Regions from separate parts of the Streptomyces sp. NPDC041205 genome, predicted to be linked through region 2. Evidence: riboswitches for the same ligand, from Rfam matches in the RefSeq annotation. Region 2 holds a riboswitch; each other region holds the start of a gene.
The links. A riboswitch is a leader RNA that binds a small molecule or an ion and turns the genes downstream of it on or off. The one in region 2 is predicted to bind cobalamin.
Positions count from the first base shown of each region.

Region 1: linked by a shared signal. The riboswitch ahead of ACZ6BG_RS00360 (cobalamin biosynthesis protein) and the one ahead of ACZ6BG_RS06340 (ABC transporter substrate-binding protein) in region 2 are both predicted to bind cobalamin.
Region 3: linked by a shared signal. The riboswitch ahead of ACZ6BG_RS09860 (ribonucleoside-diphosphate reductase subunit alpha) and the one ahead of ACZ6BG_RS06340 (ABC transporter substrate-binding protein) in region 2 are both predicted to bind cobalamin.
Region 4: linked by a shared signal. The riboswitch ahead of ACZ6BG_RS20705 (CoA-acylating methylmalonate-semialdehyde dehydrogenase) and the one ahead of ACZ6BG_RS06340 (ABC transporter substrate-binding protein) in region 2 are both predicted to bind cobalamin.

Region 1 covers NZ_JBVIZH010000001.1:66,620-73,568, reverse strand. Annotated here, with positions in the region: gene cobN (cobaltochelatase subunit CobN) at 1-808, opposite strand, end outside; gene ACZ6BG_RS00365 (cobyric acid synthase) at 805-2,313, opposite strand; gene ACZ6BG_RS00360 (cobalamin biosynthesis protein) at 2,310-3,260, opposite strand; cobalamin riboswitch at 3,384-3,534, opposite strand; gene ACZ6BG_RS00355 (DUF397 domain-containing protein) at 3,517-3,957, shown strand; gene ACZ6BG_RS00350 (hypothetical protein) at 4,215-4,793, opposite strand; gene ACZ6BG_RS00345 (helix-turn-helix domain-containing protein) at 4,836-5,693, opposite strand; gene ACZ6BG_RS00340 (hypothetical protein) at 6,061-6,297, opposite strand; gene ACZ6BG_RS00335 (inorganic phosphate transporter) at 6,310-6,949, opposite strand, start outside.
Region 2 covers NZ_JBVIZH010000001.1:1,458,670-1,465,618, reverse strand. Annotated here, with positions in the region: gene clpS (ATP-dependent Clp protease adapter ClpS) at 42-359, shown strand; gene ACZ6BG_RS06355 (DUF2017 domain-containing protein) at 371-979, shown strand; gene ACZ6BG_RS06350 (amino acid permease) at 1,357-2,862, shown strand; gene ACZ6BG_RS06345 (M67 family metallopeptidase) at 2,946-3,368, shown strand; cobalamin riboswitch at 3,387-3,506, shown strand; gene ACZ6BG_RS06340 (ABC transporter substrate-binding protein) at 3,551-4,534, shown strand; gene ACZ6BG_RS06335 (FecCD family ABC transporter permease) at 4,648-5,700, shown strand; gene ACZ6BG_RS06330 (ABC transporter ATP-binding protein) at 5,733-6,554, shown strand; gene ACZ6BG_RS06325 (putative leader peptide) at 6,678-6,782, shown strand.
Region 3 covers NZ_JBVIZH010000002.1:641,616-648,564, reverse strand. Annotated here, with positions in the region: gene ACZ6BG_RS09865 (ribonucleotide-diphosphate reductase subunit beta) at 1-257, opposite strand, end outside; gene ACZ6BG_RS09860 (ribonucleoside-diphosphate reductase subunit alpha) at 257-2,671, opposite strand; cobalamin riboswitch at 2,801-2,942, opposite strand; gene ACZ6BG_RS09855 (hypothetical protein) at 3,131-3,838, opposite strand; gene mctP (monocarboxylate uptake permease MctP) at 3,968-5,590, opposite strand; gene ACZ6BG_RS09845 (DUF3311 domain-containing protein) at 5,587-5,868, opposite strand; gene ACZ6BG_RS09840 (YbdD/YjiX family protein) at 5,991-6,191, opposite strand; gene ACZ6BG_RS09835 (carbon starvation CstA family protein) at 6,188-6,949, opposite strand, start outside.
Region 4 covers NZ_JBVIZH010000004.1:191,356-198,304, reverse strand. Annotated here, with positions in the region: gene ACZ6BG_RS20725 (enoyl-CoA hydratase) at 1-5, opposite strand, end outside; gene mmsB (3-hydroxyisobutyrate dehydrogenase) at 2-931, opposite strand; gene ACZ6BG_RS20715 (enoyl-CoA hydratase/isomerase family protein) at 928-2,031, opposite strand; gene ACZ6BG_RS20710 (acyl-CoA dehydrogenase family protein) at 2,028-3,176, opposite strand; gene ACZ6BG_RS20705 (CoA-acylating methylmalonate-semialdehyde dehydrogenase) at 3,182-4,681, opposite strand; cobalamin riboswitch at 4,893-5,071, opposite strand; gene ACZ6BG_RS20700 (GNAT family N-acetyltransferase) at 5,386-5,961, opposite strand; gene tsaD (tRNA (adenosine(37)-N6)-threonylcarbamoyltransferase complex transferase subunit TsaD) at 5,961-6,949, opposite strand, start outside.

The DNA of each region.
Region 1 (6,949 bases), 1.4 Mb from region 2:
CGTCCATGGGGGAGAGGGCCGCGTCGGAGTCCTGCCAGGCGGCGCGGGACGAGGTCAGGCACAGGCCCTGCAGGACGGGGATGTCGAGGTCGGCGAGGGCGCCGATGTCCCAGGCCTCCTCGTCGCCGCCCGCGCTGGCGTCGGAGGCGTGGGTGCCGCCCGCGGCGAGGACGGTGGCGACGAGGACGTCGGCGCGCCCGAGGATCTCGTACAGACCGGAGTCGGCGCCGCGCAGCGAACCGCAGTACACGGCAAGGGCGTTGGCGCCCTTCTCCTCGATGGCGTCGCAGAGGGTGTCGACGAACGCGGTGTTCCCCGACAGCTGGTGCGCGCGGTAGAAGAGCACGCCCACGGTCGGGCGCCCCTCGACGTGCGCGCGCTCCCCGTGCACCCCGTACTCGGGCATCTTCCGCGGCTCGGCGAAGCCGTGGCCGGTCAGGAGCACGGTGTCCGAAAGGAACCGCTCCAGCTCCACGAAGTTGGCGGGTCCGCCCTCGACGAGATAGCGCAGCGCCTCCGCGACGACACCGGCGGGCACCGACGAGTCGGCCATCAGCTCGGCGTCCGGCACGGACTCGCCGCCGAGCAGCACGGTCGGGATCCCGGCCGACTTGAGCGCGGCGAGCCCGTCCTCCCAGGCGCGCTTGCCACCGAGGAGGCGTACGACGGCGATGTCCGCGCCGTCCAGGAGCGCGGGCAGTTCCTCGCGCACGTCGACGCGGGTCGGGTTGGCGATGCGGTAGGGCGCGGCGGAGGCGCGGGCGGCGAGCAGGTCCGTGTCGGCGGTGGACAGTAGCAGGACGGTCATGAGGGTGCCCCCGGTGCGATGAAGGGGAGACCGGACGGAGCGCCGGTCTCGATCAGGCGCAGCAGCGCGTCGGTGTCCGCGTGTTCTTCGATGAGGTCGCCGAGGAGGTCGAGCTGTTCCTCGCGCAGGACGGCGAAGCTGGTGTCGGGCGCGGGCACGAAGCGGCGGCCCGCGGCGCGCGCGACCTCGGTGAGGAAGCGGCGCCGGAACGCGTCGCTCTCCAGCGACCCGTGCCAGTGGGTGCCCCACACGGCCCCCACCCGGCAGCCGTCCAAGAAGGGTTCCCCGCCCAGGACTTCGGCGACGCCGTGATGGATCTCGTACCCCTCGACGTGCTCGCCGAGCGCCTTGCCGACGGGCCGGGCGAGCGTCTTCTCGCGCCGGAACGTGACGCGCACGGGCAGCAGGCCGAGCCCGTCCACGGTCCCGGCCCGCGACTCGACGTCGTCCTCGATCCGCTCCCCGAGCACCTGGAAGCCGCCGCAGATCCCGAGGACGGGCCGGCCGTCGGCGGCCCGGCGCGCGAGCGCGTCCGCGAGCCCGCGCTCGCGCAGCCACTGAAGGGCGCGTACGGTCCCGCGCGTCCCCGGTACGACGACGAGGTCCGCGTCGATCAGTTCCTCGGCCCGGTCCACGAACCGCACCACGACGCCGGGTTCGGCGGCGAGCGCGTCCACGTCGGTGAAGTTGGACATCAGCGGCACCGCGCACACGGCGACCCGCAGCACGTCCTCGCCGACGGGCGCCGCCACGGCGGACTCCCGCACCGCCCCGCGCAGCGAGACCCGCAGCCCGTCCTCCTCGTCGATGCCGAGCCCGTGCCGGAACGGCAGCACGCCGAAGGTGCGCCGCCCGGTGAGGTCGTGCAGCATGTCGAGCCCCGGTTCGAGCAGCGACACGTCCCCGCGGAACTTGTTGACGAGGAAGCCCGCGACCAGCTCCTGATCGGCCGGACTCAGCAGCGCCACGGTCCCGAAGAAGGAGGCGAAGACGCCCCCGCGGTCGATGTCCCCGACCACCACGACCGGGAAGCGGGCAGCCCGGGCGATCCCCATGTTCACGATGTCGGTGCGCCGGAGGTTGATCTCGGCGGGACTCCCCGCCCCTTCGCAGATCACGGCGTCATACGTGCCCCGAAGCTCCTCCAGGCATCCCACGACGGTGTCGAGCAGCGCCTCCTGCCGTCCCCCGTGATAGCCCCGGGCACTCATCTCGCCCACCGGCTTGCCCATGAGCACGACCTGACTCGACCGGTCGCTCCCCGGCTTCAGCAGCACGGGATTCATCAGCGCACTGGGCTCCACCCGCGCGGCCTGCGCCTGCATGGCCTGCGCCCGCCCGATCTCGGCCCCTTCGCGCGTGACGAACGAGTTCAACGACATGTTCTGCGCCTTGAACGGCGCGACGGAGACGCCCTTGCGGGCGAGCCACCGACAGATCCCAGCGGTGACCACACTCTTCCCGGCATCGGACGTGGTCCCGGCGACCAGCAGCCCACCACTCATGCGAACCGCCTCCACCGCTTCGGCCGGACCAGGTCCACAGCGATCGCGCTCCCCAGGGCGAGCCACCCGACCCGCCGGGACAACTTCACGGCCCGCTCGATGTCCTCCACGACGACGGCACGCCCCTCCCCGTTGAGGACGGGCCGGTGCTCGACCCGCCCCCCGTACGAGAGGGACCCCCCGAGCCGCACCCCCAACGCCCCCGCGAAGGAGGCCTCGACGACCCCGGCGTTGGGGCTCGGATGCTTCGAGGCATCGGCACGCCAGGCCCGCACCGCCCCACGGGGGGACCCTCCGGCGACCACGGCGAGCGCGGCGGTGAGCCGAGCCCCGGGCCACCCGGCGACATCGTCGAGCCGAGCGGAGGCCCACCCGTACCGGAGGTGGCGCGGGGACCTGTGCCCGACCATCGCGTCGAGCGTGTTGACGGCCCGGAACCCGACGAGCCCCGGCACACCCCCCACGGCCCCCCACACCAACGCCCCCACGACGGCGTCGGACGTGTTCTCGGCGACGGACTCCACGACGGCCCGGGCGATCCCGTCGGCGTCCAGCGCAGCGGGATCGCGCCCGCACAGATGGGGCAGCCGCTCCCGGGCGACGTCCACGTCCCCAGCGGCGAGCGCGCCCCCGATGGCGCGCGCCTCCCGCCCGAGGGTGGTCCCGCCGACGACGGCCCAGGTCGCGGCGGCGGTCAGCCCGACGGAAGCGGCACGCGAGCGGCGTACGGCGAAGGAGACGAGCGCACCGGCGCCGACGGCGCCCCCGGCGCACACCAGGGTGTGCAGCGCGCCCCACCCGCGGTGGTCACGCCACAGCACCCGCTCGACGGCCCCCGCCGCACGCCCGAACGCGGCGACCGGATGCCCCCGGCGAGGATCGCCGAGCAGCAGGTCACCGAGGAGTCCGGCGGCGGCGCCGTACGCGAAGTCGCGATCGGCACGCATGGGGGTCAGCCCGCCGACACGCGGCGGAGGGCTCTCGGCCGTGACGGGGCCCCGGGCGGAGCAGGGGACGGCAACGGGCGGCCGCGCATGGCGATATGTCCTCACTCAGGGTTTCCGCGCCCTGGTTCGACGAGACCGGCGGCGAGAGTTCCTGGCTCCCGGGGATCGCGTGGGATCCCCGATGACAGTGGCGGGACCGCGCCGGATTCGCACCGGCTTCCTCTGCTGCCGCCGTAAATGGCTCCGGCAGTCCACCATGGCCCGCGACGCCCGTCAACTCGCTGTTGACCTGCGACGGGAGAGTGTGCGGAGGTCCACATGGACCGTCTCGGGGGGCCGGTTTAGGGCTAGGCGGGCACAACCACTCTCCGTAAGCTTGAACATGACAGCAGGAGAGCGACGCGGAACGCGAACCCGGCAGGGCGCGGTCGAATGCCGCCGGGCCCCGGCGCCGTCCGGCTCTCGTGGCGGCAGTGGGCAAGGGGGCAGCGTGGCCGACGGGTACTTACCGGCAGGGCGGTGGTTCACCAGCAGCTACAGCACGGCGACCGGTGAATGTGTGGAAGTGGCTCATCCGGAGGGAGCGGTGTGGGTCCGTGACTCGAATCACCGCGGTGAAGGGCACATGAACGTGACGCCGTCGGCGTGGCGCGCGTTTGTCAGGGGGGTGGCCTCGGGGAGAGTCGGGGTGGAGTGAGCTGTCCCAGCGTGCGCACGAAAGGCTGGAGACCATGGGGGTTGAGAGCAGGCAGCTGCCGCTGAGCAGGCATGTCGCAGGGCCCGCCCGGCGCCTCATCTTCGTGTTGTACTGCGTGCTCAGCGGTGTTGTCGCGGTCGTCACGGGTGCTCTCGCCTCCCTCCTCGTGGAGGGGCTCCAGGTCCGGCTCGCGGTCTGGCTGGCCACGGCCGCGGTCGTGGCGGCGGGGGCCGGGGCCGTGTGGGGGCTCACGCCGCTCATCCCGCGCCGGCACGTGGAGCGGGACCGTCCGCGGACGCTCCGTCAGCCGGAGGGCCGGCGCCGGTCGTAGCGGCCGATTCCTGACGGCGACCGCGGCGCAGGGTCCGTACGAGCCAGCCCACCGCGGCGGTCAGCAGCCCGCAGCCGCCCGCTAGCGCGGCGACGAAGTGCCAGGGGTTGACGTCGTAGTGCGCGACGACGCCCCGGGCGACGATCCCCGCAGGCACGAGCGCCACGACGACCACGACGAGACACACCGACACACAGCCCGCCTTCGCCAGGAAGCCCAGCGTCTGCTGCTCCTGCGTGTGCAGACTCCGCTGGTGCTCGCTGTCGAGGAGGTGGTTCAGCTCGCGGGCGAACGCCGGATCCTTCATCCCTTCTCTGAAGAGGTCGTGGATGTGGGAGGGGCTGGTGGGTTCCGTGGGGACGGGCTCGCCGCCGTCCAGGGGATCAGCGGCCGGGCCCCCGTCGGCGCCCGTGACGCCGCCCGGGGGAGTGGGGGCGGCCGGGTTCGTGGTGTCTGAGGCCGTCAGGCAGCGCAACAGCCACCGTGCCAACGTGACGACCAGCATCGTGCCAGCCCTCCCCTCGTCCCGGAGCGGACGGCTCCGGAATCAGCCTGCGAAGCCTTCCTTGACCTCGTTGATCAGGTCGATCGAGCGGCTGTCGCTGTAGGCGATGTGCCGCAGTTGTTCGAAGCAGTCCTGGAAGTTGGCGACCAGTTCGTAGTCGTCCCGCGTGGCCACGACGGCCTGCGGGCTTTCCAGGTAGATCAGGTCGTCGTCGTCCTTGAACCCGAGGAGCACGAACGCGTTCTGCGTGCTCAGCAGCGCCCCGGCCGAGAAGGGCAGGACCTGGAGCGTGGCGCGGGGGTGCTCGGCGACCTCGATGAGCCGCTGCAACTGCGCGCGCATCACCGCAGGATCCCCGATCAGCCGGTGCAGCGCCGACTCGTCGACGACGAAGTGGAGGTCGTCGATCCCGGTCTCGTCGAAGACCCGCTCCTGGCGGGCCGTGCGGAACTCCACGAGGCGGCGGCGGGTGCCGGGGTCGCTGACGTCAGGTGTGGCCAGGGCATCCGCGTACTCCTCGGTGTGGAGGAGGCCGGGGATGATGATGGGGTGGTACGCGCGCAGTGAGTCCGCGGCCGCCTCGAACGGGAGGTACTCGGTGAACCTGGGGTTCGCGATGTCCGACCACTGCATCCACCACGACTGTCCCTTCGAGCCGCGGGCGGCGGAGACCAACTCGGCCACCTTCTCCTCGTCGTCCACGCCGTACTGACGCAGCAGCGCCCGAAGGTCCGTCACCGAGACGCTGACGGTGCCCTTTTCGATGCGGTTCAGCTTCGACAACGACCATTCGAGATCGGCGGCTGCCCCACCCTGGGTCTGCCCGGCGTCCTCACGGGCCTTGCGCAGGGCGATGCGGAGCTTGCGACGATTCAGGCTCGGGTCTACTTCGCTGGGCATGAGGCTCCTTCACTACGACCAGGAGTCAGCTCGCCATGAAGCCGTACGAAGGGCGGCGATAAGAAGTTATGCCTAACGAAGACGTGCCCTCCGCCGTGCAGCGCAGCGCAGCCGCTCTGTCTGACATATGTGCGGCAGACCCTAGCAGACTGCTGCTACCCAGTATGCCATATGTCTAATCGAACTTGAGCGAGTGGCGGCGCGTCCTGATCACGGACGTGCGGTGCCGTGTGCTTCTGATCTCGCCTGCGGTGCCGTGGACCGCGTCCTGGAACTGCGAAAAGCCCTGGGGGGCGACCGACACGGTCGCCCCCCGGGCTTGTGCTGTGAGTCCGCGCCGCGCGCCGTCGCGCGGTGACCGGACGTGTCAGGCGACGATCAGCGAGATCCCGTACGCCACTGCACCTGCGCACAGTGCGAAGCACGCGTACGCTCCCACGCGCGCGGGGAGCGCGGCGGCAGAGCCTCCGTTCGCCCGCGCCTCCCGCGCCTGCTCCTGCTTGGAGAGGCCGACGATGCCGAGGGTGAACAGGCCCACGAGGGCGACGGTCACCACGAGGCTGACTCCGAAGACGGAGCCGAGAGCTGCCCAGTCGATCTTCATGCTGCTGCTTCCTTACACCGTGGCGGGCCGGGCGGAGTCCGCCACGGAGGGGGCGGACGCGGCGCCTTCGGCCGTGGGGGTCGCGGTGGTGGCGGCCACCGGGCCCGCCGGGGGCGGGGTGACGGCGGCGATGGCGGTGGTCACGACGCCCGCGGGCTCGGCGGTCTCGGCGCCGGGGGCGCCGATCTCGTCGGCCGTGACGTTCGTGTGGTCGACCGGCTGGCGGCGCGACAGCGACCAGATGGCGGCGGAGCCGCCGATCAGGAGCGCGGCCGTGGTGGCGATGCCCCAGGTGCCCTGCTTGGTGAGGAGCTCGGCGCCCGCGCCGACCAGACCGGCGGCCGGGAGCGTCAGGCCCCACGCCACGAACATCCGCGTGGCCGTGGACCAGCGGACCACGCCGCCCTTGCGGCCGAGGCCCGCGCCCATCACGGCGCCGGAGCAGACCTGGGTGGTGGAGAGCGAGAAGCCGATGTGCGAGGAGGCGAGGATCGCCGTCGCCGCGGACGTCTGCGCCGCGAAGCCCTGCGGCGGCGCCAGCTCGGTGAGGCCCTTGCCCATGGTGCGGATGATGCGCCAGCCGCCCAGGTAGGTGCCGAGCGCGATGGCGAGACCGGCCGAGACGATGACCCACATCGGGGGGTTGGCGCCC
Region 2 (6,949 bases):
TCGGGGGTCCGTTTGTGCGCCCGGCCGCCCCGGGTGGCAGCATGGGGCAGGTGAGTAGCGCTGCTCCCGTAGAGATCACACGCCCGGACGCGGAAGAGGAGACCTTCGCGGTCCCCGAGCCGGACGTTCCGTGGATCACGCTCGTGCACAACGACCCGGTCAATCTGATGAGCTATGTGACCTATGTCTTCCAGACGTACTTCGGCTACTCGAAGGACAAGGCCACCAAGCTGATGATGGACGTGCACCACAAGGGCCGGGCCGTCGTCTCCAGCGGCAGCCGCGAGGAGATGGAACGCGACGTGCAGGCGATGCACGGATACGGGCTGTGGGCAACGCTCCAGCAGGACCGGAAGTAGCGACGCGACTGATGCCTGGACACTTCGAACCGATCCCGGGCGGCGGCGCCGCCGTCGCGCTCGACGAGGTCGAGATCTCGATCATCCGCTCGCTCGCCGTGCAGCTCCTGGAGCTGATCGGCCCCGGCGACGAGCCCGCGGGCGACGACGGCGACCCGTTCGCGGAGCTGTTCGCCGAGGGCCCGAGCGAGCCGCCCACCGACCCGGTGCTTAAAAGGCTGCTCCCGGACGCGTACGGCGGCCCCGGCACCGAGTCCGGCTCCCTGGAGAAGGCCGACGAACTGCGGGCGTACTCCGCCGAGTTCCGCCGCTTCACCGAGAACGACCTGCGGGCCCGCAAGCGGGACGACGCGCTCGCCGTGATCCGCTCCCTGGATGCGCTCACCGTCGCGGGCGAGGGCGGCGCCGTCCTGAAGCTGTCCGCGGAGGAGTCGCGCGGCTGGCTCGGCGCGCTCAACGACCTGCGGCTCGCGATCGGCGCCCGGCTCGACGTGACCGACGAGGAGGACGCCGACCTCCTCTACCGGCTGCCGGACTCCGACCCTCGCAAGCCGATGGTGATGGCCTATCTGTGGCTGGGCGGGCTCCAGGAGACGCTTGTCGAGACCTTGATGCCGTGACGCCGGGCGGTGATGCCGTGACGCCGATGTCGTGACGGTTTTCCGACGTTCGCGTGACGTCGGTTTGAAGATCGCGGGCGTTCGCTCAACGGACGCTCAAATCCGGATAACGATCCTGTCACCTCGGTGCCCCCTTTGCGGCACCGAGGTTTCTTTGTCCGCTTCTTCCTGTGCCGTATGCCACATATGGCTCATTCGATCACTGTGACGGTCGTGATAAATCTTCACGACCGCTCGGTGACGCCACCCATGTCACCGGGGGCGCTAGAGGCCGGCAGACCGTCGGCGGCACTCCATCACCATCCGGGGGGATCAGGACCTGGTCCGCGGCGAAACCGCAGTTCGCGGCGCGGATCAGCATGGAGAAAGGCGTCACCATGACCTCAGTGCAGGTCGAAGAACACCACGACGGCAATGAGGCCGCGGCGGCCACGGAGGGCGCGTCCGGCGACAACGAGGGCTATCAGCGCGGGCTCGGCGCCCGGCAGATCCAGATGATCGCGATCGGCGGTGCCATCGGCACCGGCCTGTTCCTCGGCGCGGGCAAGGCCATTCACAAGGCCGGGCCCAGCCTCATCCTCGCGTACGCCATCGCGGGCCTCGTCATCTTCTTCATCATGCGCGCGCTCGGCGAGCTCCTGATGTACCGGCCCGTGTCGGGCTCCTTCTCGGAGTACGCCCGTGAGTTCGTCAGCCCGTTCTTCGGGTTCGTGACCGGCTGGACGTACTGGCTCTTCTGGGTCGTCACCGGCATCACCGAAGTCACCGCGGCAGCCCAGTACATGCAGTACTGGACCCATGACTCCATTCCACAGTGGGCGTACGCGCTGATCTTCACGGTCATCCTGTACGGCGCCAACCTGATCTCCGTGAAGCTCTTCGGCGAGCTGGAGTTCTGGTTCTCGATGGTCAAGGTCACCGCGATCATCGGCATGATCCTGATCTGTGCCGGCATCCTCACCATCGGCTTCTCCGACGCCGGTGACACCGCGTCCGTCTCGCACCTGTGGGACAACGGCGGCTTCTTCCCCAACGGCATCGGCAACACGCTGATGACGCTGCAGATCGTGATGTTCGCCTTCCTCGCCGTCGAGCTGGTCGGCGTCACCGCGGGCGAGTCCAAGGACCCGAAGAAGACCCTGCCCAAGGCGATCAACACCGTGCCGTGGCGCATCGCCGTCTTCTACGTCGGCGCCCTGATCATGATCCTCTCGGTCGTGCCGTGGACGTCCTTCCAGCCGGGCGTCTCCCCGTTCGTCGCCGCCTTCGAGAAGATGGGCCTCGGCGTCGGCGCCGCGATCGTGAACTTCGTGGTCCTGACCGCCGCGCTCTCCTCCTGCAACTCGGGCATGTACTCCACCGGCCGCATGCTGCGCGACCTCGCGCTCAACGGCCAGGGCCCGAAGTTCTTCACCAAGCTCACCAAGAACGGCCTGCCGCTGGTCGGCACCACCGCGTCCGCCGCGCTGATGCTGGTCGGCGTGTGGATCAACTACCAGTGGCCGGGCGAGGCGTTCAACTACGTCGTCTCCTTCGCGACCATCTCCGGCATGTGGGCCTGGATCATGATCCTGGTCTCCCAGATCAACTACCGCCGCAAGGCCGACCGCGGCCTCGTCCCGCAGTCCACCTTCCGCGCGCCGGGCGCCCCGTACACGAGCTGGTTCGCGCTCGCCTTCATCGGCATGGTCATCGTGATGATGGGCATCGACAAGGACGCGCGGATCTCGCTGTACTGCGCGCCGATCTGGGCCGCGATCCTGTGCGTGTCCTACCTGGTCCTGAAGAGCCGCAACCCGGAGGCCGCGGCCTTCAAGAAGCGCGTGCACACCGGCCAGGCCGTCGAGAACGCCGCGGACGCCGCACCGGTCACCAAGGACTGACCCCGGACGGCTCCTGTCCAGCATGCGGGCGGCCTCGTACCACACTTCGGTACGGGGCCGCCCCGCTGCTTATCCTGGCCGACATGCTGACCATCACCCAGGCCCTCCACGACCAGATCGTCGCGCACGCGCGCAAGGACCACCCCGACGAGGCGTGCGGCGTCGTCGCGGGCCCGGCGGGCAGCGACCGCCCCGAGCGCTTCGTCCCGATGCTGAACGCGGCCCGCTCGCCCACGTTCTACGAGTTCGACTCGACGGACCTGCTCAAGCTGTACCGCGACCTGGACGACCGCGACGAGGAGCCCGTCGTCATCTACCACTCGCACACGGCGACCGAGGCCTACCCCTCCCGCACCGACATCAGTTACGCCAACGAGCCGGGCGCCCACTACGTCCTCGTCTCCACCGCCGACACCGACGACGCGGGCCCCTTCCAGTTCCGCTCCTTCCGGATCGTGGAGGGGGAGGTCACCGAGGAGGACGTCAGGGTCGTCGAGGCATACTGAGGCCGAGCTTCACGATTCACGACCCTCGAGGCGGCAGGACCCAGGAAGCCGGTGGAAATCCGGCGCGGTCCCGCCACTGTGACCGGCCGCGCCCCGCGCGCCCGGGAGTCAGGAACTGACCTGCCGCCTCCTCCACATGCACTCAGGGGACGCGGAAATCCCCTGGAGGAGGCCCGCACCCCATGCGTACCCGCGTACGTGCCCTCGCCCTGCCCGCCGCGGCGGCGATCCTGCTGCCGCTCACCGCGTGCTCGTCGTCCTCGTCGTCCGACGACGACTCCGGGAAACCCGACGCCAGGGCCGCCGGATTCCCGTACACCGTCACCAACTGCGGGACGAGGACGACGTACGACGCACCCCCGAAGCGCGCGGTCACCATGAACCAGCACGTGACGGAGATCCTCCTCGAACTGGGCCTCAAGGACCGCATCGCCGGGACCGCCTACCTCGACGACAAGGTGCTCCCCGAGTACGAGAAGGCGTACAAGTCGCGCCCGGTGCTCGCCAAGGAGTACCCCTCCTACGAGAAGCTCCTCGCCGCCAACCCCGACTTCGTGTACGGCGGTTACGCGAGCGCCTTCGCGGCGGGCGACGGCCGCTCCCGCGACGCCCTCGCCAAGTCCGGCATCAAGACCCGCCTCAACATCGAGGCCTGCGCCAAGAAGCCCGTCACGATGGACGACGTGTACCGCGAGGTGCGCGAGGCGGGCGCGACGTTCGGGGTCCGGGACCGGGCGGAGAAGTGGGTGCGCGACGCCAGGGCGGAACTGGCCGCCACGGCGAAGAAGTCGGCGAAGGGCGGCAAGGCCCCCGCCGTCTTCGTCTACGACAGCGGCGACAAGACGGCCTTCACCGCGGGCGGCCGCGGCATGGGCAACGACATCATCGAACGCGCGGGCGCCCGCAACGTCATGTCCGACCTCGACAAGTCCTTCGGCGACGCCTCCTGGGAGACGGTGGTCGACCGCCGCCCCGACGTCATCCTCATCTACGACTACGGCGCCTCCACGGTCGCCCAGAAGAAGAAGCGCCTCCTGGACGACCCGGCCCTCAAGGACGTCCCGGCCATCAAGAACAAGCGGTTCGCGGTGCTGCCGCTGTCGGACGTGGTGCTGGGGGTGCGGGCGCCGGGGGCGGTGCGGAAGCTGGCGGAGCAGTTGCGGTGAGCCGAGTGTGGCGCGGGGGCACATTTCAGCCCGTCCGGCGTTTGAGGACGAGCCGCGAAGAGGCGACAGCGGGGGTCCGGGGGCGGCAGCCCCCGGTTTCGGGAAGGGGCGGGATCGGGGAGCCCCCGGCAGGCCCCCACACCCGCACCCTCCCGTACACCCTCGTCGTCACGGCTCTGGTCCTCGGCCTCGCGGCAGCGAGCGTCGCCGCACTGGCGCTCGGCTCCGTACGGATCCCCACGGCCGACGTCGTCCAGATCCTGACGGGCAACGCGGACCCGTCCCCGTACCGCACGATCGTCCTCGACGTCCGCCTCCCACGAGTCATCCTCGGCGCGGCCGTCGGCGCGGGCCTGGCGGTGGTCGGCACCACCCTCCAGGCCCTGGTCCGCAACCCCCTGGCGGACCCGTTCCTCCTGGGGGTCTCCTCGGGCGCCTCCGCGGCAGCGGTCTCGGTGATCGTGCTCGGCCTCGGCGCGGGCATGGCGACAACGGTGACCATCCCGGCGGCGTCCTTCGCGGGCGCGTTCCTCGCCCTGCTCGTGGTGTACGCCCTCGCCCGCGAGCCCGGCGGCGGCTTCACGACGACCCGCCTGATCCTCGCGGGCGTGGCCGTCTCGTACGTCCTGTCGGCCCTGACCAGCCTGATCCTGGTCGTCTCGGCCCGCGCGGACCACCTCAAGGAAGTCCTGTACTGGACCCTCGGCGGCCTGGGCAGCGCCCGCTGGGACATGCTCGCGCTGCCGTTGACGGTCCTGGCCGTCGGCACGGCCCTGCTGATCGCGCTGGCCCGCCCGCTCGACCTGCTCCTGGTCGGTGAGGAGGGCGCGACCGTCCTCGGCCTGGACACGGCCCGGTTCCGCGCGGGCGTCTTCGTGCTGACCTCGCTGGTGACCGGCGTGCTCGTCGCGCAAAGCGGCGCCATCGGCTTCGTCGGCCTGATGGTGCCGCACGCGGCCCGGATGCTGGTGGGCGCCGCGCACCGGGCGCTGCTGCCGGTGGCGGCGCTGATGGGGGCGGTGTTCCTGGTGGTGGCGGACCTCGCGGCCCGCACGGTGGCGGCGCCGCAGGACATCCCGGTGGGCGTGCTCACGGCGCTCACCGGCGGCCCGTTCTTCCTGTGGCTGCTCCGGCGGGGGCGGGCGCGGGAGGGGGTGGAGGCGTGAAGCGACGTACGGACCTGCCGCGTACCGAGGACCTGCCACGTACCGAGGGCCCGCCCCGCACCGACGCCCTGCTGAGCACCGAGGACCTCACGTACGAGATCCCGTCGGGCCGCCGCCTGGTGGACGCCGTCTCACTCACCGTCTCCGCAGGTGAGACGGTGGGCCTGGTCGGCCCCAACGGCAGCGGCAAGACGACGCTGCTGCGCTGCGTGTACGGCGCGCTCGCGCCCACCGGCGGCCGGGTCCTGCTCGACGGCGCCGACCTGGCGGACACCGGCGTCAAGGCCCGAGCCCGCCGCGTCGCCACGGTCCCGCAGGACGGCCACACGGGCTTCGAACTCACCGTCCGCCAGATCGTCGCCATGGGCCGCTCCCCGCACAAACGCTTCTGGGAGGGCGACACGGCCGCCGACGAGGAGCTGGTCATCGGCGCCCTGGAGCGGGTCGGCGCCGCCGCCCTGGCCGGACGCGCCTTCGCGCGGCTGTCCGGCGGCGAGCGCCAACGCGTCCTGACCGCACGGGCGTTGGTGCAGGAACCGGCCGTCCTCGTCCTCGACGAGCCCACGAACCACCTGGACATCCGCTACCAGCTGGAGATCCTCGGCCTGGTCCGCGGCCTCGGCACGGCCAACCTGCTCGCCCTGCACGACCTGACCCTGGCCGCGTACTACTGCGACCGTCTGTACGTCCTCGACGCGGGCCGCGTCGTCGCCTCCGGCCCGCCCCGGGACGTCCTCACCGGCGAGCTCCTCGCGGAGGTGTACGGGGTCGCGGCGGAGGTGGCGGTGCATCCGGCGACGGGGGCGCCGACGGTGACGTATCTCCCGGGGGCGGCGGGGGTGCCCCGGGCCTGACGCCGGGAACCCGCTGCCGCCGACGGCCGGGACACCCCGCCCCTGTCCGGCCGTCGAACGCGATCCGTCCGGCATCCGAGATCACATTCCGGGTCCCGGACCGGGAATCGTTACGATGACCGCATGGTTTCGAACGACGTGAGCATCGATACGACGCCGGGCGCCCTGCTCGTCGGCCGGCTGCACGTCGACCTGTGCCGTCTCGCCAGCGCCATCTGTCGGCCCTGACGGGCGCCGCCCCGCCGCTGCACCGCGGCGGCGAGCCCCGGCGCCGTACCCGCGGCCCCCGCACCCCGCCGCCCGCCCTCGCGCGGCGCGCCCTGCTCCGTACCGCACCACCACCGCTCCGCTCCGTACCGCACCACCCCGCACCACCCGCGCAGCCACCCCGCACC
Region 3 (6,949 bases), on a different contig from region 2:
GCCACGATCGAGTCGCCGGTCGCGAAGAACGCGACCAGACGGCCGATCAGGTGCTGCTCCTCGGGCGTGAGCTTGGCCAGGTCGGCCACGTCCGAGTGGAGGTCGACCTCCTCGACGGTCCAGGTGTTCTTGATCGCGTCGCGGTAGCGCTCGTAGAAGTCCGGGTAGCGCATGGGCCGCAGGGTCAGCTCGAAGCCCGGGTCGAGCAGGTTCTTCTCACCGGTGGTGGAGACGGTGTGGGCAGCGGACTGGGACATTACTGGCAGGCCTCGCAGGACTCGGGGTTTTCCAGGGAGCAGGCGATCGCCTCGGGGTCGGTCACCTGCTGGGGGACGGGGGCAGCGGCGGCGGTCTGGCCGGACGCCGCGCGGGCGATGCGCGTCGCCGGGCGCGAGCGCAGGTAGTACGTGGTCTTCAGGCCGCGCTGCCAGGCGTAGGCGTACATCGAGGAGAGCTTGCCGATGGTCGGCGTCTCCAGGAACAGGTTCAGGGACTGCGCCTGGTCCAGGAACGGCGTGCGGTCGGCGGCCATGTCGATGAGGCCGCGCTGCGGGATCTCCCAGGCCGTGCGGTACAGGTCGCGGACGTCCTGCGGGACCCAGGTGAAGCCCTGCACCGAGCCGTTGGACTCGCGCAGCGCCTCGCGGGTCTGCGCGTCCCACACGCCGAGCCGCTTCAGCTCGGCCACCAGGTAGGAGTTGACCTGGAGGAACTCGCCGGACAGGGTCTCGCGCTTGAAGAGGTTGGAGACCTGCGGCTCGATGCACTCGTACACGCCCGCGATGGACGCGATGGTGGCGGTCGGCGCGATGGCGAGGAGCAGCGAGTTGCGCATGCCGGTCTTGCCGATGCGTTCCCGCAGTGCCGCCCAGCGCTCGGGCCAGGTCAGCTCGACGTCGTAGTGGTCGGGGTGCAGGACGCCGCGCGCGGTGCGGGTCTTCTCCCAGGCGGGGAGGGGACCGTTGCGCTCGGCCAGGTCGGCGGAGGCCTCGTACGACGCGAGCATGATGCGCTCGGCGATGCGGGTCGACAGCGCCCGCGCCTCGGGCGAGTCGAACGGCAGCTTCAGCTGGAAGAAGACGTCCTGGAGGCCCATCGCGCCCAGGCCCACGGGCCGCCACTTGGCGTTGGAGCGCCCGGCCTGCTCGGTCGGGTAGAAGTTGATGTCCACGACGCGGTCGAGGAAGGTGACGGCCGTGCGCACGGTGGCGTCGAGCCGCTCCCAGTCGATGTCGCCGCTCGCGGTGTCGACGAACGCGCCCAGGTTCACCGAACCCAGGTTGCACACGGCCGTCTCGCCGTCGTCCGTGACCTCCAGGATCTCCGTGCAGAGGTTGGAGGAGTGGACGGTGTGGCCCGGCTCGGCGGTCTGGTTGGCCGTGCGGTTGGCGGTGTCCTTGAAGGTCATCCAGCCGTTGCCGGTCTGCGCGAGGGTGCGCATCATGCGGCCGTACAGCTCACGGGCGGGGATGGTCTTCTGCGCGAGACCGGCCGCCTCCGCCTTCTTGTACGCGGCGTCGAACTGCTCGCCCCACAGGTCGACGAGCTCGGGCACGTCCGCGGGGGAGAACAGCGACCACGGCTGGTCGGCGGCGACGCGGCGCATGAACTCGTCGGGGATCCAGTGCGCGAGGTTCAGGTTGTGGGTGCGCCGGGCGTCCTCGCCGGTGTTGTCCCGCAGCTCCAGGAACTCCTCGATGTCGGAGTGCCAGGTCTCCAGGTAGACCGCGGCGGCGCCCTTGCGGCGGCCGCCCTGGTTCACGGCGGCGACGGAGGCGTCGAGCGTCTTCAGGAACGGCACGATGCCGTTGGAGTGCCCGTTGGTGCCGCGGATCAGCGAGCCGCGGGAGCGGATGCGCGAGTACGAGAGCCCGATGCCGCCCGCGTGCTTGGAGAGCCGCGCGACCTGGTGGTAGCGGTCGTAGATGGAGTCCAGCTCGTCGAGCGGCGAGTCGAGGAGGTAGCAGGACGACATCTGCGGGTGCCGGGTGCCGGAGTTGAAGAGCGTCGGCGAGGACGGCAGGTAGTCGAGACGGCTCATCAGGCGGTAGAGCGCGGCGACCTCGTCCAGGGCCCGCTCGGAGGCGTCCTCGGCGAGACCGGCGGCCACGCGCAGCATGAAGTGCTGCGGGGTCTCGACGACCTTCCGGGTGATCGGGTGGCGCAGCAGGTAGCGGCTGTGCAGCGTACGAAGGCCGAAGTAGCCGAAGCGGCGGTCGGCGCCGTCGGCGAGCGCGTCGGCCACGAGGCCGTCGAGGCGCTCCGCGTGCAGGGTGGTGAACTCGGCGGTGCGGTCCGCGATCAGGCCCTCGCGGTGGCCGACGGCGACGGACTGGGAGAACGACGTGACGCCCTGCGAGGCGGCTTCCTCGCGGATACCGATGGTCAGCAGCCGGGCCGCGAGCTGGGAGTACGCGGGGTCCTCGGAGATGAGCCCGGCGGCCGCCTCGGTCGCGAGCTCCCGCAGCTCCACCTCGTCGGCCTTGGCCGACCGGCCGCGCAGCGCGGCGGCGGCAACCCGGCCGGGGTCGGCGTCGGGGAGGTCGGCGGTGAGGTCGGTCAGGACGCGCAGCAGGGCGGTTCCTGGGCCGTCGGTGGTCTGCGCGGCCTGCTCGGCCTCGGCCTGCTTGCCGGCCTGCGCTGACGCGGGTTCGGCGGGCGCGATGGTCACGTGGTGCTCTCCCTCGCTCGGCTCTGGGCCCGCGGAGAGAGGCACGGCGCGGCTGCGCCCGCGCAGGGGCGACTCCGCGTCCACCAACCCATTCCTCGAGGCCCGGACGTCTCGGCACCCGGACCGGACGGTCCAGGCGCGCTGTCGGCAGGTCGTCGGACTCACCGGCGCATGTTGTGGGCGCGAGCGCACAAATGCGTACCAGTACACCGTTGCGGGACAGTTCCGGACTTGCACCGGATTCCCCTGCGGCGACAGCGAGGATGAGCATACATCTTGTGCTGGCTTTCGGTGCCACCCCTAGATGTTGTGTCGGAGGGTAGCGGCGTTGTCGCGGGACGAGGCGCCCTGAACCTCAACTCGGGGGCGGGGCGTGGCATTCCAAGGGGGCGCCCGGGTGCCGCCCGGGGCCCGCTCAGAGGTCGCTGAGGCCCCGCTCGGCCGTCACCGCGGCGCCGTTCAGCCGCCCACGCCCGGCGGGTCCTGGGGGGCGCCGTCGCCGTCGCGGGGGATGTCGCCGCGCTCCACCGGCGTGGCGGGGGAGGTCTTCTTCGGCAGTACGGCGTCCAGCTCGGCGGCGTCCGCGTGGTGGGCCTTCTCGGCGGCGGCGCGCAGCGTGTCGCGGTCCACGAGGCCGGGGTCGGCGGAGATCTGGATGCGCAGGCCGTGCTCGGAGCGGGCGTACGCGTGCCAGGACTCGGCGGAGCCGGAGGAGCCCGCGGAGCCCGATGACCCCGCGGAGCCGGGCGTGCGGTACCAGCCCTTCCCGTCCTTCTCGCAGCGTTCGGCCGGGGGATAGACGCTCCGGCAGGTCCTGCCGTCGACGGTGCCCCGCTCGACGTCGACCTTGATCTGCGCGCCGCCCTCCTTCGCCACGTACACCGCCTGGAAGCCGTCGTCCCCGAGGACGCCCACGGACTGCTCCGCCAGCGCGAACCCGTCGGCCTCGGTCACGTACACGTGCGCCGTCCGGGTCTGGGCGGCGCGGGCGCGGGCCTCAAGGTCGGCGCGGGAGGGCGTCGATCCGGCGCCGGAGCCCGCGTTCGCGGAGCCTGCGTTCCCGGAGGCCCTGTTCTCGGACCCGGCGGTCTCGGAGCCGCAGCCGGTGAGGGCGAGGGGCGCGAGCAGCAGCAGGGCGGCGGGGAGCAGGAGGCGAGGATGCGGCATGGGCCCATTCTTTCGTACGCCGGTTCGGGGCCGGAGGCGGCACGGCGAAGGCCGCCGCGTCCCGGACGGAACGCGGCGGCCTCCAGGGAGGGCGGAGGGGTGACGCTCCCTTGGGCGCCCCCTCGGGCGTCAGTGCCCGGCACCCACCTTCGGCAGCTCCACCGCCACGCCCTTGTCGCCGGCGTCCGCGGTGTAGTCCTCCGGGGACGTCTCGTCGACGCCGTCGGGGGCGCCCACGGCCTTCAGGACGAAGGTGAGGACGACCGTCACGACGATGTTCAGGACGAACGCGGTCAGGCCGATGTAGCCGATCTCGCCGATGCCCGGGATCTCCTTGGACGAGCCGCCGAAGTGCTTCTGCGTAGGCGAGGCGACCCCGTACGCGGCGACCGTCCCGTAGATCATGCCGACCGCCCACCCGGCGAGCAGCGCCCACCGGTGGAACCAGCGCGTGAACAGGCCGCCGACCAGCGCGGGCATGGTCTGCAGGATCCAGATGCCGCCGAGCAGCTGGAAGTTGATGGCGACGGTCTTGTCCATGGTGAGGACGAAGGCGAGCGCGCCCACCTTCACCAGGAGCGAGACCAGCTTGGAGACCTTCGTCTCCTGCGCGGGGGTCGCGTCGGGCCTGATGAAGTCCTTGTAGATGTTGCGGGTGAAGAGATTCGCGGCCGCGATGGACATGATGGCGGCCGGGACGAGCGCGCCGATGCCGATGGCCGCGAAGGCGACGCCCGTGAACCAGTCCGGGAACATGTCCTCGAACAGCTGCGGGATCGCCAACTGCCCGTTCTCGACCTTCACTCCGGCCGCGATGGCCATGAACCCGAGCAGGCCGAGCAGGCCGAGCATCAGCGAGTACAGCGGCAGGATGGTGGTGTTGCGGCGGATCACGTCGCGGCTGCGCGAGGACAGCGTCGCGGTGATCGAGTGCGGATACATGAACAGCGCGAGTGCGGAGCCGAGGGCCAGGGTCGCGTACGTCCAGGTGCCCGCCTCGCCCGGCACGAGGGAGCCGACGGGTTTGCCGGTGGCCTCGTTGGTCGCGGAGAACTTCTCGTTCGCCGCGCTGAAGATGTCGTCGAACCCGCCGAGCTTGATCGGGATGTAGATGATGGCCACCACGATCACGATGTAGATCAGGGTGTCCTTCACGAACGCGATCAGCGCGGGCGCCCGCAGCCCGGACGAGTACGTGTACGCGGCGAGCACGCCGAAGGCGATGAGCAGCGGCAGATCCTTGATGAACCAGTTGGTGTCCTCGCCGCCGCCGACGCCCATCACGTCCAGGACGGCCTGGATGCCGACCAGTTGGAGCGCGATGTAGGGCATCGTCGCGAGGATGCCGGTGACCGCCACGGCCAGCGAGAGGCCCTTGGACCCGAAGCGGCCCCGGACGAAGTCCGACGTCGTCACGTACCCGTGCTTGTGCGAGACGGACCACAGACGCGGCAGGAAGGTGAAGATCAGCGGGTAGACGAGGATGGTGTACGGCACGGCGAAGAAGCCGGCCGCGCCCGCCGCGTAGATCGCCGCGGGGACGGCCACGAAGGTGTACGCGGTGTAGAGGTCGCCGCCGAGCAGGAACCAGGTCACCCAGGTCCCGAACGACCGGCCGCCCAGGCCCCATTCGTCGAGGCTCTGCTCGTTCTCGGCCTTGCGCCAGCGGGACGCCAGGAAGCCCATGACGGTGACCGCGAGGAAGAAGAAGATGAAGACGGCGAGCGCGACGCCGTTCACGCCGTCGTTCACCGGGACGCACCTTCCCCGAGGGCCTTGCGGGCGCGCTGGTCACGCTGCCACAGCTGGTAGGCGATCATCGTGAGCGCGGTCGAGATCAGCACCCACAGCATCTGGTACCAGTAGAAGAACGGGATTCCGATGAAGGCCGGGTCGGCCTTCGCGTACGAACTCACCCAGAGCATCGCCACGAAGGGCGCGAGGAGGCAGAGGGCGATGACCACGCGGACCGGCGTGATCGCCGGCTGTCTCACTTCAGGCGCAACTGGCACTTCAGGCGCATCTGACATACCGCGGCTCCGTTCCCTCACTTATCCCGTTCTTAACGTTCGGGAAATCTAAGTCAGAGATCTCGCGGTACGGAACCCCTGTCCGTATAACGGACGGGTACCGGAAGTGCCGTCGTGCCTGCTCAGCAGCAGCGGAAGCCCTGTCGGGGGTCCGACTCCTGCTGGTCCGTCCGCATCCGCTCGAACGCGCGGCGGCTCGGCACGACGGCGGTCGGATGATCTTTGCGGACGTGCGCCACGTACCGCTCGTACGCGGACTCGTCGGTCAACTCCCTTACGTACCAACGCAGTCCGCGCAGCGCGCGCAGCAGTGGTCCGCTCATGGCGAGCCCGCCGTCGCACGCTCCTCGGCCGCCGTCAGTTCCGCCTTCTCCTCCTTCGTCGCGAAAAGACCGGCGGGCGCGACCGTCTTGGACTCCACGAACGGCGCCTCGCTCAGCTTCGACGACAGCGGATCGCGGATGTGGCGGACGCAGATGCGGAGCGCGTCGGCGATCACGATCACGATGAGGAGCGCGAGCGCGGCCGAAAGGACGCCGTCCACCGTGGAGTTGGTGACGACGGTGTGCATGTCGTCCATCGACTTGGCGGGCGGCAGGACCTTGCCGTCGTCGATGGCGTCCTGGTAGATCGAGCGCTGCTTGAAGAAGCCGACGCGCGGGTCGCTGGAGAACACCTTCTGCCAGCTCGCCGTGAGCGTCACCGTCGCGTCCCAGACCAGCGGGATCCCGGTGATCCAGGCCCACTTGAGCCGCCCGGACTTCACCAGGAGCGTGGTGCAGACGGCGAGGGCGACGGCCGCGAGGAGCTGGTTGGCGATGCCGAAGATCGGGAAGAGCTGGTTGATGCCGCCGAGCGGCTCGTGCACGCCGACCCAGAGGAAGTAGCCCCACAGGCCGGTCACGGCGGCGCTGGTGAGGACGAGGCCCGGCTTCCAGCTGATGTTCTTGAAGGGCTTGTAGACGTTGCCCAGCATGTCCTGGAGCATGAAGCGGCCCACGCGCGTGCCCGCGTCGAGCGCCGTGAGGATGAACAGCGCCTCGAACATGATCGCGAAGTGATACCAGAAGGCCCGCAGTGA
Region 4 (6,949 bases), on a different contig from region 2:
GTCATGATCGCTGGTTCCTCTTGTCGTCGGCGAGTTGCTGTCCGGAGCGTTCCCTGATGGCCCGGACGATCCCGGAGAAGTCCTCGGCCGCTCCCCCGCCCTCGGCGAAGGCGGCGTACAGCTCGGCGGCGCGCAGGCCCAGTTCGGCGTCGACGCCGCCCGCGCGCACGGCGTTCGCGGCGAGGCCGAGGTCCTTGGCCATCAGGGGCGCGGCGAAGCCCGGGCGGTAGTCCCGGTTGGCGGGCGAGCCCGGGACCGGTCCCGGCACCGGGCAGTTGACGCTCAGCGCCCAGCACTGGCCGGACGCGGTGGACGCCACGTCGTACAGCGCCTGGTGGGAGAGGCCGAGGCTCTCGCCGAGGACGAAGGCCTCGCTGACGGCGATCATCGAGACGCCGAGGATCATGTTGTTGCAGATCTTCGCGGCCTGTCCGGCGCCCGCCGCGCCGCAGTGCACGGCCTTCTTGCCCATCGCGGCGAGCAGCGGCTCGGCCCGCGCGAACCCGGCCTCGTCACCGCCGACCATGAACGTGAGCGTGCCCGCCTCGGCGCCCATGACGCCACCGGAGACGGGGGCGTCCACGGCCAGGTGCCCGGCAGCGACGGCCGCTTCGTGGGCGGCCCGCGCGTCGGCGACGTCGATCGTGGAGCAGTCGACGAAGAGGGTGCCGGGCCGGGCGGCCGCGAGCAGCCCCTCGTCCCCGTAGAGGGCGAGGACGTGGCGGCCCGCGGGCAGCATCGTGAGGACGATGTCCGCGTCGGCGGCGGCCGCCACGGCCGAGGGGGCGGCCTCGACGCCCGCGGCGACGGCGGCGTCCACGGCGTCCGGTACCAGGTCGTGGCCGACGACCCGGTATCCGGCCTTGACGAGGTTGGCGGCCATCGGGCCGCCCATGTGGCCGAGGCCGACGAAGGCGATGACGGGGCTCACCAGGGCACCTCCTGCGGGGAGCGGTCGGCGGCGAGGGCGAGTTCGCGCGCGCCGAGCGGGGCGAAGTAGCGGGCCACGTCGTCGTCGGTGACGTCGGCGAGGGTGGCCGGGGACCAGTGCGGGTCACGGTCCTTGTCGACGACTTGGGCGCGGATGCCCTCCACGAGGTCGGCGGAGGCGAGGGCCGCGCACGACACCCGGTACTCCTGCTCCAGGACCCGTTCCAGCGGGCCGAGTTGCCGGGCCCGGCGCAGCGAGGAGAGCGTGACCTTCAGGGCGGTCGGCGACTTGGTGTGCAGGGTCTCGGCGGCCTCCTTGGCGGCCTGCGCGCCGTGGTTCTGCAGCCGGTCGACGATCTCCTCGACGCCGTGCGCCGGGTAGCAGGCGTCGATCCACTCGCGCTGGTCGCCGAGGACGCCGGGCGGCGCTTCGGCGACGTACCGGGCGAGGACCTCGCGTACCGGATCGGACGCGAGGTCCGCGACGAGGCGCGGCAGCAGGTCGGAGGGTACGAAGTGGTCGGCGAGCCCGCACAGGAGCGTGTCGCCGGCGCCCAGTTGCTGGCCGGTCAGGGCCAGATGGGTGCCGAGCTCGCCGGGGGCGAGGCCGAGCAGATAGGTGCCGCCGACGTCGGGGACGAAGCCGATGCCCGTCTCGGGCATGGCGATCCGGGAGCGCTCGGTGACGACACGGACGCCGCCGTGCGCGGAGACGCCGACGCCGCCGCCCATGACGATGCCGTCCATCACGGCGACGTACGGCTTCGGGTAGCGCGCGATGCGGGCGTTGAGGTGGTACTCGTCGCGCCAGAAGTCCGCGGAGGCGCTGCCGCCGGTGCGGGCGTCTTCGTAGATGGCGCGGATGTCGCCGCCCGCGCACAGGCCGCGCTCTCCCGCGCCGGTGAGCACGACCGTCTCGACGGCCGGGTCGTGCTCCCAGGCGGCGAGGGCCGCGTCGATGCGGCGGACCATGGCGTGGGTGAGGGCGTTCAGGGCCCGGGGCCGGTTGAGGACGATGTACCCGGCGCGGCCCTCGGTGCGCAGCAGCACGGAGTCGTCGGGCTCCGGGGCGGCGGGCTGCGCGGCGGCGGTGGGCGTCATCGCAGCGCCCCCGTCAGACCGCGGGCGACGATCAGGCGCATGATCTCGTTGGTTCCTTCCAGGATGCGGTGGACGCGCAGGTCGCGCACGAGTTTCTCGATGCCGTACTCGGTCAGGTAGCCGTAGCCGCCGTGCAGTTGCAGGGCGCGGTCGGCGACCGAGTGGCCGGTGTCGGTGGCGAACTGCTTGGCCATGGCGCACAGTTGGGGCGCCTGCGGGTCGCCCGCGTCGAGGGCCTGGGCGGCCTGGCGGACCAGGGCGCGGGCCGCGGTCAGCTCGGTCGCCATGTCGGCGAGCTTGAACTGGAGCGCCTGCGCGTCCAGGAGCCGCGCCCCGAACGCCTCGCGGTCGGCGAGGTGGCCGAGGCTGCGGTCGAGGGCGCTGCGGGCGCCGCCGAGCGAGCAGGCGGCGATGCCGAGGCGGCCGCCGTTGAGGCCGTTCATGGCGATGCGGAAGCCGTTGCCCTCGCCGCCGAGCAGCCGGTCCGCGGACAGCCGCACCCCGTCGAGGATCACCTGCCGGGTGGGCTGGGCGTTCCAGCCCATCTTCTGCTCGTTCGGGCCGAAGGACAGGCCGGGGTCGTCGCGCTCGACGACGAACGCGGAGACGCCGCCCGGACCGCTGTCGCCCGTGCGGGCCATCACGATGTACACGTGCGAGGCACCGGCGCCGGAGATGAACTGCTTGACGCCGGTCAGGACGTAGCTGTCGCCGTCGCGCTCGGCGCGGGTGCTGAGCGCGGCGGCGTCGGAGCCCGCGCCGGGCTCGGTGAGGCAGTAGCTGCCGAGCCAGTCCATGGACGTCAACGACCCGAGCCAGCGGGCGCGCTGGGCCTCGTCGCCGTACCGGTCGATCATCCAGGCGACCATGTTGTGGATGGAGAGATAGCCCGCGATGGACGGGCAGCCGGAGGCGAGGGCCTCGAAGACGAGGACGCCGTCGGCGCGGGTGAGCCCGGAGCCGCCCGCGTCCTCGGCGACGTACATCCCGCCGAGGCCGAGGTCCGCGGCCTTGCGCAGCACCTCCACCGGGAAGTGCTTCTCCTGGTCCCAGGCGAGGGCGTGCGGGGCGAGGTGCTCCTGGGCGAAGTCGAGGGTGGTCTCGACGATGGCGAGCTGGTCCTCGGTGAGCAGTGCGCTGGTCATGGCGGTCACCGCATCGTCGGGATGGTGAAGCTCGCGCCCTCCTTGGCCCCGGAGGGCCAGCGCGAGGTGACGGTCTTGGTGCGGGTGTAGAAGCGGATGGAGTCGGGTCCGTGCTGGTTGAGGTCGCCGAAGCCGGAGCGCTTCCAGCCGCCGAAGGTGTGGTACGCGACGGGGACCGGGATGGGGACGTTGACGCCGACCATGCCGGTGTCGACGCGGCGGGTGAAGTCGCGGGCGGTGTCGCCGTCGCGGGTGAAGAGCGCGACGCCGTTGCCGTAGGGGTGCTCGGTGGGCAGCCGCAGCGCCTCTTCGTAGTCGGCGGCGCGTACGACGGACAGGACCGGGCCGAAGATCTCCTCCTGGTAGATCCGCATGTCCGGGGTGACCCGGTCGAAGAGCGAGGCGCCCGCGAAGAAGCCGCCCTCGTGCCCGGCCAGGGTGAAGTTGCGGCCGTCGACGACGAGTTCGGCGCCCTCCTCGACGCCGAGGTCGACGTAGGAGCGGACGCGGTCGAGGGCGTCGCGGCTCACCAGCGGGCCGAAGTCGGCCTCGGGGTCGTCGGAGCGGCCGATCCGCAGCTCGCCGATGCGGTCCTTGAGGCGGGCCACGAGGGCGTCGGCGGTGGCCTCGCCGACCGGCACGGCCACGGAGATCGCCATGCAGCGCTCGCCCGCGGAGCCGTACCCCGCGCCGATCAGCGCGTCCACGGCCTGGTCGAGGTCCGCGTCCGGCATCACGATCATGTGGTTCTTGGCGCCGCCGAAGCACTGGGCGCGCTTGCCGTGGGCGGCGGCGGTGGCGTAGATGTGCGCGGCGATCGGCGTGGAGCCGACGAAGCCGAGCGCCTCGACGCGCGGGTCCTCAAGGAGGGTGTCGACGGCCTCCTTGCCGCCGTTGACGACGTTGAGGACGCCCGGCGGCAGGCCCGCCTCCAGGAAGAGCTCGGCGAGCCGCAGCGGCACGGACGGGTCGCGCTCGGAGGGCTTCAGGACGAAGGCGTTGCCGCAGGCGATGGCGGGGGCGGCCTTCCAGAGGGGGATCATCGCCGGGAAGTTGAACGGCGTGATGCCGGCGACGACACCGATGGGGCGGCGCAGCGAGTGCACGTCGATGCCGGTCCCCGCGTTGTCGGTGAACTCGCCCTTGAGCAGGTGCGGAATGCCCGCGGCGAACTCCACGACCTCCAGGCCGCGCTGGAGGTCGCCGTGCGCGTCGGCGACGGTCTTGCCGTGCTCGGCCGACAACAGCCTTGCCAACGCGTCGCGTTCGCCCTCGACGATCCGCAGGAACCGCATCAGGACGCGGGCGCGGCGCTGCGGGTTCCACTCGCCCCACTCGCGCTGCGCCTCGGCCGCGTCGGTGATGGCCGCCTCGGTCTCCGCGCGGTTCGCGAGCGGGACGCGGGCCTGTATCTCGCCGGTGTTCGGGTCGTACACGTCGGCGAGCGCGCCCGATGTTCCCGGGATGTGCTTGCCGCCGATGAAGTGGGTCAGTTCACGGACCATGGGAGCCTGCTCTTTCGTCAGGTGGGATCCGGGGACGGGCGCGTCCGACCGGCCGTCGGCGGCGTGCGCGGGCAGGCCGGAGTGACGGACGGAAAGGGGACGCGAACGGCCAGGGGGCCGTCAGACAGCGGGGGTTGTCGCTCGCATCGGCGGATCACCGGGGTCGTGGGTGCGCACCGGGGCCATGCGTGTCTGCTCCATCCTCGTGGACAACACGGATCACCCCACGGCCGGTATCCTGACTCCCGGATCAGCGTCCGTTCTCCCGCCTTCCCAACGGACTTCTCCGTCAGTGGCGTTGTCTCACGCGAGAACGCACTCCCCGGTCACAGTGGCGGGACCGCGCCGGATTCACACCGGCTTCCCTGCACCGCGGGCTTCGTCACGAACATATACTTGGACTTCCTAGTAAGTCCACAGCCGACGGGTTCCCACTTGCCGCGGGAACCCCCTATCCGGCTCCTACCGGGGTGCTACGCCCCCAGTTCCGTACGCACGACCCCGGCCAGCCCCGCCAGCGCGGACGCCAGGTCAGCCGCGGCCGCTCCGCCGCCCTGCGCCACCTCGTCCGAGCCCCCGCCCCGCCCGCCGAGCAGCCGCTGGTTCTCGCGGTCGGCGGCCTTGAGCCGGTCGAAGGGGTTACGGGGACTGGGGACTGGCGGGGACTCGGGAGTGCGGGCTGCCGGGGCTGGGCTGCTGGGGGACTACGCGGGCGGGAAGGTGTCGGGGCGCGCGGGGTGGCGCGGGCCGAGGAAGACGGCCGTGCCGTATCCGTTCGGCCCGGCAGGGGTGACCTGTCGCCAGCCGAGCCGCTGGTAGAAGCGGACGGTGGCGTCGGCCTTGACGGACGTGAGCAACCAGCAGCGGCCGCCGGGCGCGTCGCGCGTGACCTCTTCGAGGAGCCTGCGGCCGAGGCCGAGGCCGTGCGCGCCGGGCATGACGGCGAGTTCGTCGACCTCCAGGCCGCCGCACAGCCACGCGGCCGTGCGCTCGGCGCCGAGCGCGGCGCTGACGCGCGGATAGGAACGCGTGGCGGGCAGCGGGGTCCCGGTCGTCCAGGCGGTGGCGAAACCGAGCACCCGGTCGCCGTCGAGGGCCACCGCGCCCGTGAAGCCGGGACGGTCCAGGTCACCCGCGAGGCGTTCCAGGTAGACGTCGGCCTCGGCGGGGTCGGAGTTCCACGGCGGCTCGGCGAACGCCGCGGCGTAGACCTGCCGGATGCCGTCGCGGTGGGTGAGCAGGTCGGGGCCCGGCAGGCGGTGTATGAGGGCGTCGGTCATCAGGCGGCCCTCGCGAGCGTCGCCGTGGGGTGCAGCGCCGCGTGCTCCAGCGGCGCCGACGGATCGATCGACACGTCCAGGGGAGCCGGTTCGGCGCCCGCGCGGACCAGCAGGTCACCGACGGCGGCGATCATCGCGCCGTTGTCGGTGCACAGGCCGAGCGGCGGGACGCGCAGGGTGATCCCGGCGGCCCGGCAGCGCTCCTCGGCGAGGGCCCGCACCCGGGAGTTGGCGGCGACACCGCCGACCACGACGAGGGTGTCCACGCCGTGCGCGGCGCAAGCGGCGACGGCCTTGCGGGTCAGGACGTCGGCGATGGCTTCCTGCAGCGCGGCGGCGCCGTCGGCGACCGGCAGGTCGCCGTCCGCGTGGCCTTCGGCCCAGCGCGCGGCGGCCGTCTTCAGGCCGGAGAAGGAGAAGGCGTACGGATCGTCGCCGGGGCCGGTCAGCGGGCGCGGGAACGCCACGGCGTCCGCGGTGCCGGACCGCGCCGCCCGGTCGACGGCGGGGCCGCCCGGGTAGGGCAGCCCGAAGACGCGGGCGACCTTGTCGAAGCACTCGCCCGCCGCGTCGTCCAGGGTGTCGCCGAGATGGGCGATCGGATCGCGGGCCAGGTCCCGGACGAGCAGGAGCGAGGTGTGGCCGCCGGAGACGATCAGGACGACGCACGGGTCGGGCAGCGGGCCGTGCTCCAGGGTGTCGGCGGCGACGTGCCCGGCGAGGTGGTGCACTCCGTACAGCGGTACGTCCAGGGCGTAGGCGAGGGACTTCGCCCCGGCGAGGCCGACCTGGAGGGCGCCGGACAGGCCGGGGCCCGTCGTCACGGCGACCGCGCCGATGTCGCCGAGGCCGAGGCCCGCCGTGTCCAGGGCGCGGCGGACGACCGGTGTCAGCGCGTGCACGTGGGCGCGGGCGGCGATCTCGGGGACGACGCCGCCGTAGCGGGCGTGCTCGTCCATGCTCGACGCGACCGCGTGCCCGAGCAGCC